3 regions of the Sporolactobacillus sp. PKPK-6 genome follow, and region 2 is predicted to be linked to each of the others. Evidence: riboswitches for the same ligand, from Rfam matches in the RefSeq annotation. Region 2 holds a riboswitch; each other region holds the start of a gene.
What was found. A riboswitch is a leader RNA that binds a small molecule or an ion and turns the genes downstream of it on or off. The one in region 2 is predicted to bind cyclic di-GMP.

Region 1 (4,187 bases), on a different contig from region 2:
GGTGATTGGGACAATCCCACACTCACAAGCAGGAAAAAGAGAACCCATGCATGTTCCGAAAACGACCGATCCTATTCTGTTCTTCGGTACAATGCGCGCAAGCAAAGAATCGGTAACAAACATCTGAATGATTGCAGAAATAAACACCCCGATAATGATGAAGGGGACTGCTTCAATAATAATACTGATAAAGATTGTGTTTAATTGGAGAAATGAATGACTGAACACTAAGATCACTCCGTTCAAGGGAACTGATTGAAGAATGTCACCAATACCTTCCTTTATACGCATCAATAAAAACACTCCCAAGTCTACCACTGCATGCTGATGATGACAAAACTATGTTTTATTTTGTAAGATTTAATTCAAAATGAATATCAGATTAATTTCTAACAAAAGTCTTGAGGTTGACGCTGCGTCAAGGTGTAAAGTAAAGGTGTCAGGAGGGGTTCCATGAACTATACAATCAAACAGCTCAGTGATTTAGCCGGCGTAAGCGGACGCACACTGCGATTCTATGACAAGATCAATTTGCTGAAACCGGAGTCCATTAACACTTCCGGATATCGGATTTACGGACCAAAACAAGTGGATCGTCTGCAGCAGATTCTCTTTTTTCGTGAATTAAAATTTAGCCTCAAAGAAATATCTGACATTTTATCTGCGGACGATTTTAATCGAGTGGACGCCCTGACTGAACAGCGTAAGAAATTAATTGCGGAGAAAAAGCGCCTTGATCAACTGATCGCGACGATTGAAAAAACGCTCGCTTCGCAAAAAGGAGAGACCGTTATGAGTGATCAAGAAAAATTTGTAGGCTTTAAAAAGAAGATGCTCGATCAGAATGAACAGAAATACGGTAAAGAGATTCGTGAAAAATACGGAGAAGAAACAGTGAAGAAGTCCAATCAACAATTCGCCAATATAAGCAAGGAAGATTATGAAAAAACGGTAATGATCCAAAATGAGATGTTTGAAAATCTAAGAGAAGCACTCAGTTTGAATGATCCGGAGAGCAGTTGTGCTCAGAAAGCAGCGGATCTTCACCGGCAATGGCTCAGCTTCTTTTGGCCAAAGGGAACCTATTCAAAAAAAGCCCATGCAGGACTTGCCCAAATGTACGTCGATGATCCGCGTTTTACAAAGTATTACGAAAACAATGTCGCAAAAGGAGCTGCGGAAATGCTCCGTGATGCCATACAGATCTACACTGCGAAACCGTAACCGAAACGAAAAGAGCCCTGACAATGTCAGAGCTTTTTTCTATTCATGAACTTTAATCAGAGAAATCTTGTGTAAAGAAAGCCCAACCGTCTGAGCTGCCGTTCTTTTGTCCATAGACAACTCCGACACCAATATATTTATATTGAGGCTTTAGGATATTTGCACGATGATCCGGAGAATTCATCCAATCATTCATCGTCGCTTGAGCACTCCAAATCTGATCCCATCCGAAATAGTTTACATCACCTTTAGCATAGGCCACGTTCTGTCCTGCTATTGTATTCCGTGAGAAATTCATCATGCCGTGGCTCATTGCACTTTTGCTAAACTGCTGATGACTCCATTGACGGGCAAAGCTTTGAAGTTCCGGCTTTACTTGAAGTGCCTGCAGTCCATTTTGTGCGCGAACATTATTTACAAGCGAGACAATCTGTTGTTCCACTGATGCATTATATTGACCGGGAGCAGTTGTCTGAGCCTTTGGCGCAGCAGCTTTAACTGGTGCTTTTGCTGCTGTCTTTACCGGCGCTTTTTTTACAGCAGCCTTATGTACCGTTGCTGTCTTCTTAACTGCTTTCTTTACTGCTTTTTTAACCGTCTTTTTCTTCTTAACTGACTTCTTTGCTTTCTTTACGGTCTTCTTTATCGATTTTTTCTTTACGCTCTTTTTAATACTTTTCTTAACTGCAGGCTTTTTCGCCTTTTTCTTTGCATGCTTCTTGACCGTTTTTGCTTCAACACCGCTTGTAATCGACTCGTTCTGTTGAACAACTGGTTGGGATTGTTTCGTTGAGCCGGCAGTTGACTTCGACTGATCCGCGTTTGATATGGAGGCGGTTGTCAGGGATAGAATAATAATCAATAAACCTACTAAAGTATGCTTAAAAAAACGCATAATAAAAAAATCTCCTCTCATTTACGTTTGATAATCAAATACGGCGGCCCAGCCATCCTAGCGAATATTCGCCTTAGATCTGTGACTTTGCGTCACTACTTTTCAGTAGCTTTGCCCTTTAGAAAAAAGATTTCTTTCTAAAGTATTAGGTTAATTTAACTATACAACAATCTATTTTTTATTACAATATTAGATTTGCTTCTTTAATAGAATACTTGACAAAAGTTCTTGTTTTTTTGATGGACGCTGAGATGAACGCAAACATTCACACTCTGACCAATAAAATCGTCAATCTATCACCAATCTTAAAAAGCTACTAAACTGAAGATATTTAAAAAGTGCTTGCAAGCAGATCATTATTATCAAAATATTCGGGGTGTTATACTAATTGGTAAATCCTATCGAAGGAGGAATTCATCATGCAGAAATGGGTTCAAATAGCCGGTATTGCTCCGCTCCTGATTCTTTCCGCCTGCGGAAGCAATTCAGCCTCAAACACTCATTCAGCAGACAAAGCGAAGACATCAGTTTCTGAGCAGCACGAACCACAAGGACAAAACAACTTCGTCAAAGTGAAAACTTACACATTTAAAGATGACGGAACCATTCCCAACAATCCGTATTTTCAGGTCTTGGTTTATCCCGGTGCATTTAAAGGAAGGACCGGGCAGATTGTGAACACTTTCAAGAAAAACAATTGGGGCAATAACTGGGTCGACGGTGTCTTTCCTTTTCATCACTTTCACAGCACATCTCATGAAGTACTCGGTGTTATTTCAGGACATGCAACACTGATGATTGGCGGAGAGAAGGGCAAAAAACTCAAAGTGTCGGCTGGTGATGTACTTGTTCTTCCCGCAGGAACTGGGCATAAAAGGCTCTCTGCAAGCAGCGATTTTTCCATTGCCGGCGGATACCCGAACGGACAGGATTATGATACACAAACTAAAGAAACTCCGACATTCAAGAAAAATATTAGCAAGGTTGGAAAACCAAAACAGGATCCTGTTTATGGGAATCGTGGACCGCTTCTGACAATCTGGAAGAAAAAATAAGTATTTCAGAAGAAATGAAGCCGATTGAAAATGCGCGTACGATAGCTCTGAAAAGCTGATGAATGGGCGATCGAACGTTTTTCCATCAATTGGTTGAATTTTAATTGTTTATAGCGCAGCTGCTTATTCAGGCGGTCGCGCTCCTTATCATCTTCACAGCACTGGAGCAAGTCATTCAGTGTGACCATATCTTTTTTAATTTGCAATTCTTCAGGAAGCATGCCGGCATTTTTCAACACCTTGTAACCGGCACGCAGATCTTTCGGCACCGCCGACAGATCTTCAAGCACAAGCGGCTTTCCTTTACCCGGAAGATGGTCGAACGCACCTGCTTTTAAGCCTTCCTGAATTTTCTCTTCAGCCATGATTTCGATAATGCCCATCGTTAACACTCCCGTTCTTAGGTATTCTGTGTTTTGCTTTGATGATCAGACTCCGAAAAAAGCAATGCTAATGATTCTTTCGCCGGACCGTCGAGCACTTCTCCATTGGCTTTGAAGCGCGAGCCGTGGCAAGGGCAATCCCATGTCCGCTCGTCTTGATTCCAGTTTACTTCGCAGCCCATGTGGGAGCAAGTCGCATCAACTACAGTTAAGTCCCCGTGCTTGTCGCGGTACGCGCCGACCTTTCGTCCATGAAGCGATGCGATCATGCCACAATCTCGTTGCAAGTGATCGTCAAGCGGTGCAGGTTTGCTGACCTTCCCTTTAATCAGCTGCCCGGCGGTTTTCATATTTTCAACGAGGAAGCTTGCGAGCATTGGCGCCGCTTCAAACCGAGCGGGGCTGAACAGCTCTGCATATGAGTTCGCGCGTTCCAGGACCAAGTCAGTCATGAGCTGAGCAGCTAACGTGCCTGTGGTCATTCCCCATTTATGAAAACCTGCGGCAACCAAAATGCGCGGATTATTATTTGCAAGTCTTCCTATATAAGGGACTTGATCCAATGTCGTGAAATCTTGGGCAGACCAATGTGCTGCCGCCGTCTCCAATCCAAAATGCGTGGAGGCAAAG
Region 2 (4,187 bases):
GAAGAATTAAAAAAAGGCCGCTCCATTATGGGGCGGCCTTTTCAATCGGTTGCTCATTTAGCTGATGCGGCGCTTCTGCTCTCTAATTTGGCTAAGCTCCGCTTCCAATTCCAGTCTGCGCTGCTTTAGCGCGTACAGCTCATTGGTTATTCCTTCGGTAAGCTCGACATTGCGTTTACGCAATTGTTGATACAGGCCGAGAATTCTGCGATTGACATAACCGAGCTGGACACGCAAGTCACTTGCTCTCTGGCGATCACGGTCAGCTGTTGCCTTTACAAAAGCTGCCAAACTATTTTTTATTTCCTTTTGCCATTCATGATCCTTGATTTTCGCAGCGAAGAGATACAGGTCCAGATAGTCATCGACTTTGGCGTCATTCGGATGATTCATCACGTGTTGCATCCTCCTTTTTATAACAGCCCACTTGTTTCCATTTTTCATCCTGTTGCATGGCTTATGCAACAATGGATCTTAAATGTGACGATGGACTGTTCATTCCTTCCGAAAAAAGTGTGTTTTGTCCATTTTATTAAAAAAGTCGCTTTTTTGTTACACTTTACAATTGTTTGAAAAATAAGCAGGCGCTTTGCCCCATTATGTCGGGGCACGACACATTGTATTTGTGCATCAATTAATTTTTCTTATTTTAACGTGAACTGCTCAATCTGTCAAAGATTTATTTCATATAGGATGCATCGTGCATATTTTTGCAAGCTCGGCTCTCGCTTCATGACACAGTCGAGTAATGCCTTCTGCGTACGGTAAAAGTATTTTTCCATTCTCATACAAACTAATTGTGCGGTCGGTGTGAATGAACAGAGGCACATTTAATTCCTTTTCGAAGTTTTTAATTCGTGTACGAACAGAAGGTTGGGTTAAAAAGAGTGCACACGAAGCATGACGGAATCCATTATGTCTGACAACTGCGAGGAATGTTTCGATTTGATCAATGGTCAATGGTCATCACTTTCCTTTCTCTCACGCCACAGCGTCTGAATAAAGACCATGGCAGTTGTTCATTGACGCAAACATCATCATTGCACTGATATTTCGGATAATTTAGTTTTTTGATAAAAAGAATCCTCTAAAAATCAATTGGAGGCTTCTCAAATTATTACCAATCCTTTGTCATCCGTAAATCAGCGGCTGATTGCAGAGTTCAAAAGCTTTTTTGACAATTCTTTTTGATTCATATAAGATTGAATTTCCGTCTCTTCCTTGGCACTTGGATTCACAAACTGAATACCATAATTTACTGTTGGACATCCATGTTTTGTTTCCTTTCTCATCACTTCGCCTCTAACATGAATGATCGTGCCATCCTCTTTGGCAAAGGACAGAAATACATGAACCTCTTCCTTAATGGGAAAATCAATTCCGCATTTAATTTTCATTCCGCTTACACTAAGATCAAGCATTTCCACGTCAATTGATTTATTATTCAAACCTTGCAGAGTCTGTTCGCCAAAATCAAGGACACGTACCGTACACTTTTCTCCGTTCAGTTCAATGCGGTAGTGACGGCGGCGTTCTTTTGGTTCCTTTTCACGATCAAATTCGCTTTTTTTGTAAATCTTTTTCCTAAGATCCGTAATGAGCAAGCGATCTCTCTTCAAAATATTGTTGTAGTACATAATGAATGCAAAGAGAACAGCGAGCAGGAAAATACCTTCAATTCCGGCACCAAGAACTATAATTGCGTTTTCTGACATAGGTACATCACCTTATATAGATTGAGAAATAGGCTGCGGCTTACCAATAGCGAAACCCTGTGCATACGAAACGCCAAGCACTTGCGCACAATCAATGTCGCTTTCGGTCTCCAACCCTTCAAAAATCAGCTTTACATCGAACCGATTACAGTAATGAACAAGAAATTCGACGTAGGCCTGTTTCTTATTTGACTTGCTTAAACCAATTGAGAAATAGCGATCTAATTTTATATAATCAGCATCAATTTCGATTGTTCGATTAATGTTGTCAATCCCTTTACCAAAATCGTCGACCGCAATTAAGATTCCCGTTTTTCTCAAAGCTTTCAAAGCTTGTGTAAGTTTGATAAAATCTGTTATCATCTCATGTTCGACGATTTCCAACACAATCTGGCTAGCAGGAATGGAGCACTGATCAATGAGCCGAAGAATAAACGTAGCAAAATTCGGATGAAGAATCGTTGATGGGTAAACATTAATAAACAGTTTTCTGCCTTTTTGAGCAGGTCCGTCCTTGACGAAGGTACACAGTGCCTTTCTTATTGAATGTGCATCAAATTCAAAGAGCTTTTTTTCCTGATTGCCAGTCGGTATGCTCGTTCCGGGTTTAGAAAAACCTTTGAGCGAAAAAGTGCTTCATACCCTTCAATTTCTTTTGTTTGCAGATTGACAATCGGTTGATAATGATGAAAAAAATTTTCTTTCCTGAGATAATAAAAAAGCCACATGATTCACTCGCCCCTTTTTGACTTCAAAACGGCGCACCGAAATAAATGTGGGAGTAGAACGATCATTGCTTCCCTTTCGGTAACCCGGCTGCCATAGCATGAACCGTAGGCCCGTGGCTTTGCGACCCTATTTTTCAATAGGTGTGCCATTTCGATTGAAAATAGTTTTTTTAATGTATGAACATTTTTGCACAGCGGGGATAAAGATTCAAGACCTTTTGACCTTTTTTCACCTTTATATAAAATTTTTCAATCATTAAGGTACATGTAATCGTTATTATGCTGTTTTTCAAATTGAATTTTATCACTTTACATACGATTTTCTCATTAAAGAAATCCAAATAAAAAACACGGTTGCCCGCGTCTATTTAATGATCCTTCTTCTTCATTGATTTCATTGTGTTCAGAATGTCCGCGGGGAGTTTGCTGGTTGCCGCGGAATTATTTTCTTTGCGAATTGCTTCGTAGATCTCGCCGCGATTCACGTCAACTTCGCGTGGTGCCGTGATTCCCAATTTTATTTGATCACCGGATACCGCTACGATTTTCACTTCAATATCATCACCGATACGTATCGACTCGCCAAGCTTTCGGGTCAAAATGAGCATCGGTTACACCCTCTTTTCCTGGAGCTGCGCGGTAAGTGGCATTCGAAGAGAGTAATCGGATTGCTCGGGTATATACTGCTTGCCAACTTTTTTATTTACATTAATGATGACCGGTGCATTTAAATTAACCGTGGAATCAGAAAAAGGATTGCGTACGCTGACGATTACCCAAACGGCCACGTCCTCCTGCGAACGAATCTCGAGCTGTTCTACAAAATGGTCGGGCAGATCAATGCTGTAATTCTCAAAATAGTAAAAAGGTGAGGTAACAATGAATGCGACCTCTGCATCGTCTGCCGACTGAAGGATGGAGAAGGTTTCGCCAAATGGCTGAATAATGAACCGATGGTCGTGTGCAAATCCGGGAAGCCCCGACGAGAACGCTATAATATCTGTTTCTTTGATTTCCTGTTCGCCAAAATACTTTGTTTGGATGATCATAACCATTCGTTATCCTTTCTCATCAATAAAAATGCCGACCGCCTGAATATCAAGTGATGGATAGTGCTCCATGGAAATGTTAACCTGTCCTGGCTGATAACTATATTCCGGCGCACTAATGGTCGCTTGAATCATTGGTGCATGAATTTGCCAATTCACCTGCAAAGTTGCGGGTGTCACATCATAAGTGACCGCTTGGGATGCAGGTGTGTTGCCTGTACTGTAACGTGTACCAATGACTGCTGCATTCACATTATCGGCAGCCTGCTTCGCAAACAGATTTCTTCCCCTATTGCGCTCGATATGCAGAAGCTCGTCTCCTTCTTGAGAATGGCGTGCGATTCCATCAAGTACCGCCTGCTTGCCGGCATCTGCCGCCTCGGCAATACGTACTCTTGCCGATTTCAGATCAAGATTATGCCATCCGGCTGACTGATCAATCTGCACATGTGCCGGTTCTCGGTCAATCGTCATGTCCGCTTTTGGCTGTTGTATGGATTGTTCTGCCTTTGGTTGGCGGATCGTTTGCGTCGCATTTTGTGTACTTACTGACACTCTGCCGAAAACTTGTCTCATTTCTACATGCGGAAGAATTTTAGCCATGTCATCGTCCTACCTGCATATTTATTAATTTAAAAAGTCGACAAGGGACGTTTGGATGATTTTCGCACCGACGGAAAGCGATGCATTGTAAA
Region 3 (4,187 bases), on a different contig from region 2:
AAAGCTGGGCAGCACAAAATTTTCAGGCGTTTGGCGCCGCGAGGTATGGATCGGCGTCTTTCTCCGTCTGCTTATCGTCCCGATCATTGCTAAATTAGTTTTGTTTTCACTCGGAATTCATGGCATGCTCGCTTCTGTCCTCTTTGTAGAAATCAGCATGCCTGCTGCAGTAAACAGTGTCATGCTGATCGAGAAATTTGATGGGGACTCAGAGCTTGCTTCACTAATCGTTACCATCACAACAATTCTCAGCTTCATCTATCTCCCTTTTTTAATTTACATTGGTTAACTGGCAATTTGCAAGAAAGTTATTGTTAAACGGAGTATAAATTAGAAAAGGACGTTATTTACAATAGTTTACGATGCAGAAAAAAAGCAGACCATTTGATCTGCCTTTCGCTTACTTTTTTATATTCAATCTTTTTCTCTTTTTGCGAGAATCTTTCTCGCAAAAGATTCACCTAATTGTATTGCCTTGCCCTGCTCTTCTTTAGTCATCGAAAGCTCAACTTTGAAGTTGTCCTCAATAATTTCCGCTCCACAGTGTTCAAGTGCTTCTTGAATGGTATCTACAGCAGCAGCAAAGAGCCCATAGCTGCTGTCACCGGAGCCGAAACAAGCGGCAGCTTTTCCTTTAAGATCATTCTCGCTAATTGTGTCAAGAAAATCTTCAACTGAGTATGGAAGATCGCCCATTCCATCAGTGAAGCTGCCAAACATAATCCCATTGTAATCATTCAATTCTGACGCTGATAAGTTTAAAACGTCTTTAACGGCCGGATCAATCCCCACACGCTTAACACCCTCAGCTATTTTTTGCGCCATTTCTTCAGTGTTACCTGTCTCACTGGCATAGACAATTAGAATATCTGCCATTATATACGAACCTTCTTTCAAGCCTTGATTTTAATTGATAATGAATTTCATTTTCATTAAAATGATACCATTTTTGTTCCTCATGTTAAATACCCAGAATGATTATTCTAGGTAAAGGTACTTCAAGATTTCTATAACGACAAAAAAATCCGAGCCACTAATATCATTTAGCTCAGACTTGTTCGTGCATCTATAAAGGATTATTCAATAACGTATAAGAACGGCTATGTTTTGTGATCCGGCACCAATCGTCCAGAACATGACATAGTCACCTCTCTTCACACTTCCTTGGCTCAGTGCTTCGTAAAAAGCAATAAACGGACTGCTCGCTCCCGTATAGCCATATTCATTGCCAATAAAGAGTGAGCGTGATTCATCAATGCCGAGTAATTTTCGAAGATCAACAATATTGGCATATGCATACTGAGAGAAACAGAACATACTCACATCATTTGGTGAGAGTTGGTTTTCCATAAGCAGTTCGCGCATGTTCCTTGCAGCTGAATCAAGCGAGACATTTTCAAAGGGCTTCCATTCAAGCAGTCTTTCATTCTTTGATGCTTCACGAATTCTAGATGCTCCGCCACTGGGAAACAGAATATTATTATGTTCACTCGAATTAATCCGGCATCTTGCGCCAAGAAATCCTCGATCTTCTTTTGTCTTCTCTAATATTATGGCACATGCAGCATCGCCAAAATGCCCATAACAAAGTTCATTATCCGGATTAACGACTGAATTAATGTAATCTGATCCAACAATTAAGGCACGATTAACGTTTGGTGAGAGTGCCATATATTTTGCTGCATTCTCAAATGATAAAATCATTCCGGCGCAATTTCCATTAAGATCAAGACAGACGCATTCAGGTTTACCACCGATAGCCTGGTGAAGATGAATGGAGCTTGGCGGCACAGTATTTTCCGGAAAAAAGCTGGCAAGAACGATCAGATCAAGATCAGCACCACTGATTCCAGTTTTATTCAATACTTTGTTAGCTGCGGTTATCGCCATGGTCAGACTGTTCTCTTTTTCTGAGTCAATCAAATACCGCTTATCCATTCCAATAATATCTCTGAAAAAATGAGTATAGTCTTTTCCTTTTTGCTTAAAATGGTTGATGTATGTATCATTGGAAACAACTCTTTCTCCGTGATACATTTCAATCCCTAATAAGTTCACATTGATCACAAGTGCACTCCTCCATGAGCCAAAGATGATTCATTGATCGAGATAAGATTTTTATTGCAGCACCTAAACATCTATCTTTCTATCAAAGCAATTTGAATTGGGTAAGCCCTGCTTCTTTGGCTAACCGTTTAATTTGCATCTTAACAACTGCGCTCTTTCCCAAGTCCATGGTTATGTTCTGGAAACCCATGTCCTTGTACATTGCAATAATATTAGTGAGCATACCAACCATTTCTTGCGATGATACTCTTAGTTTGGAACCATCCAGCATTAGATTACATGTTGGTGGATTTACTTGGGCAGCGGCTTTTTTGAATTCTTCAATATACCCAGATGCATCCTCCATTGTAAAAACGCCTTCACACATGACACTGATGTCGTTACCTGTTGTCACTACACTGTATTTCCCCATCATATAAACCCCCACTATTTATTAACAAAAAAAGCCGTGACATGTTGATCACAGCTTCTATGTCCAATGGTAACCCGGCTGTCTTTGCTTTCGCATTAGACCCGTGGCTTTGCGTCCTAATCTTTCGGTTAGTTTGCTTTTGTCAGTTATTCAATTGGTAATAATTATCAATTTTTAATACTATTGTATCGTATAATTTTTTACGATATTAGTTAAGAGTACTAAGTATTGGTTCTTTTTTCACATTATATTTCGTAAATACATTGCAACTTTAACGAACAATAACAATGTCTGCAATAAATGTGGTAGGAAGTTGTTTTCCCCAAACACGAATCTTCTCATGTTCATTGAATTGCCGCATTCGGTTCAACGATATTTTCTTTAAAGTGATTTTAGATAAATTACTATGGTCTGTCTCCTTCTCCAAATACAATTTTGTCGATTTATCAATCGAAATGGTTACCTGCATACTCCCCTGATCAGGATCTGTTTTCATAATTAAATCATGCGTATTCCCACGAAGAAATGATCCAGTGTATTCAGGAATACCAAGAGTGACACCGATCATGTCTCTGTTGATATTTGCTGATCCGGCAAGCGTCATTCCATCATTATTAAATAAAAACAGGCAAAGGCTAATTAAAAGAGTCATTAAAAAAATACGCGTGTTCCGATTTATGTGATGCATGGAAAACCATTCACATAAAAGATGCCAAAGCGAGAAACCAAGTATACTTCCCAAGACATGTAGAATCAGATCATCCACATCACTGCGTCCGGTCATTGATGCATATTTGACCAATTCAATTGTAAATGAGATAGCAAAGGAAATGAAGATAAATTGCTCAAATTCCATCGACTTTTTTCTTAGTGTCGGCACAAGAAAGCCCATAGGTATAAAGAATGCAAACGACTGGAATGTACGCAGCAAAGCGGTTTGATAACCGGGATCACGATGATCTGATAAGTAAAACAGAGTATTGATCCGATTCATCGGAACCCAATTAATAGAACGAGAGTTTCTCCAATCCAGACCATGCTCAAATAGATTAACTTTTAGCAGAAAATACAAGTATATAAGAAACAGCAACCATAACATGAATTTAAAGAAGAGATGCAAATCCATCCATTTTCTTGCTTTAGCCCAATCATTGACTTTCAATCTATGAATCATTTTGCTTTCCCTTCCTTTTCATCCATGTGCTGAATATGCTCCTTGATTACATAATAAGTTTGCACTTTCACTATCAACTCAGATTTCGTTCTTGTCAGTAATAATAGAGTTATTCCCTGTTTTTTGAAAAAATGTACATAGATGTCCATTTTATGCGTATGGAATCAATTAGTGTGATGAAATCCACTGCACATGGAATAACTCCTTTCTGAACACTATTAAAGCATTCAAAAAGGAGCTTTCTGTTGAAAAAATTCTTATTTATTTCTTAAGATTTTTCTGTTAAGGATTAAAGACAGGTCGTTGAACTTAAAAAGGCATCATCTTCTCTAATCGAAGTGATGCCTTTTCCTTTATTCATAGCAAATTGATTTTATAATCTAAACGTTCTGCTTACGCATAGCATCCTCACGTTTTTTCAATTGTTCAGTCTGCCAGCCGCTTTTAATTCCCCAAATATAGAAAAGATAACTAAACAAGGAAATGACAAGGAAATCACAGCCAAACGGTATAAGGTCAATTCCGCCAAATTTG

Region 1: it holds a riboswitch for cyclic di-GMP, as region 2 does, so the genes downstream of both, AC1MBV_RS14370 (CAP domain-containing protein) here and AC1MBV_RS04435 (EAL domain-containing protein) in region 2, are expected to answer to the same signal.
Region 3: it holds a riboswitch for cyclic di-GMP, as region 2 does, so the genes downstream of both, AC1MBV_RS11345 (hypothetical protein) here and AC1MBV_RS04435 (EAL domain-containing protein) in region 2, are expected to answer to the same signal.

Annotation. Positions count from the first base shown of each region.
Region 1 covers NZ_JBWXPA010000002.1:731,421-735,607, forward strand. The annotation lists gene AC1MBV_RS14360 (permease) at 1-291, opposite strand, end outside; gene AC1MBV_RS14365 (MerR family transcriptional regulator) at 454-1,224, shown strand; gene AC1MBV_RS14370 (CAP domain-containing protein) at 1,277-2,119, opposite strand; cyclic di-GMP riboswitch class I at 2,159-2,245, opposite strand; gene AC1MBV_RS14375 (cupin domain-containing protein) at 2,539-3,174, shown strand; gene AC1MBV_RS14380 (DnaJ family domain-containing protein) at 3,180-3,557, opposite strand; gene AC1MBV_RS14385 (FAD-dependent oxidoreductase) at 3,575-4,187, opposite strand, start outside.
Region 2 covers NZ_JBWXPA010000001.1:919,777-923,963, forward strand. The annotation lists gene AC1MBV_RS04420 (hypothetical protein) at 58-396, opposite strand; gene AC1MBV_RS04425 (LysR family transcriptional regulator) at 685-960, opposite strand; gene AC1MBV_RS04430 (PilZ domain-containing protein) at 1,143-1,715, opposite strand; partial or broken gene AC1MBV_RS04435 (EAL domain-containing protein) at 1,728-2,321, opposite strand; cyclic di-GMP riboswitch class I at 2,519-2,601, opposite strand; gene csrA (carbon storage regulator CsrA) at 2,812-3,051, opposite strand; gene fliW (flagellar assembly protein FliW) at 3,055-3,498, opposite strand; gene AC1MBV_RS04450 (DUF6470 family protein) at 3,502-4,095, opposite strand; gene flgL (flagellar hook-associated protein FlgL) at 4,120-4,187, opposite strand, start outside.
Region 3 covers NZ_JBWXPA010000002.1:98,477-102,663, forward strand. The annotation lists gene AC1MBV_RS11330 (AEC family transporter) at 1-289, shown strand, start outside; gene AC1MBV_RS11335 (flavodoxin) at 415-876, opposite strand; gene AC1MBV_RS11340 (3-oxoacyl-[acyl-carrier-protein] synthase III C-terminal domain-containing protein) at 1,081-2,067, opposite strand; gene AC1MBV_RS11345 (hypothetical protein) at 2,150-2,479, opposite strand; cyclic di-GMP riboswitch class I at 2,545-2,627, opposite strand; gene AC1MBV_RS11350 (VanZ family protein) at 2,751-3,653, opposite strand; gene AC1MBV_RS11355 (APC family permease) at 4,034-4,187, opposite strand, start outside.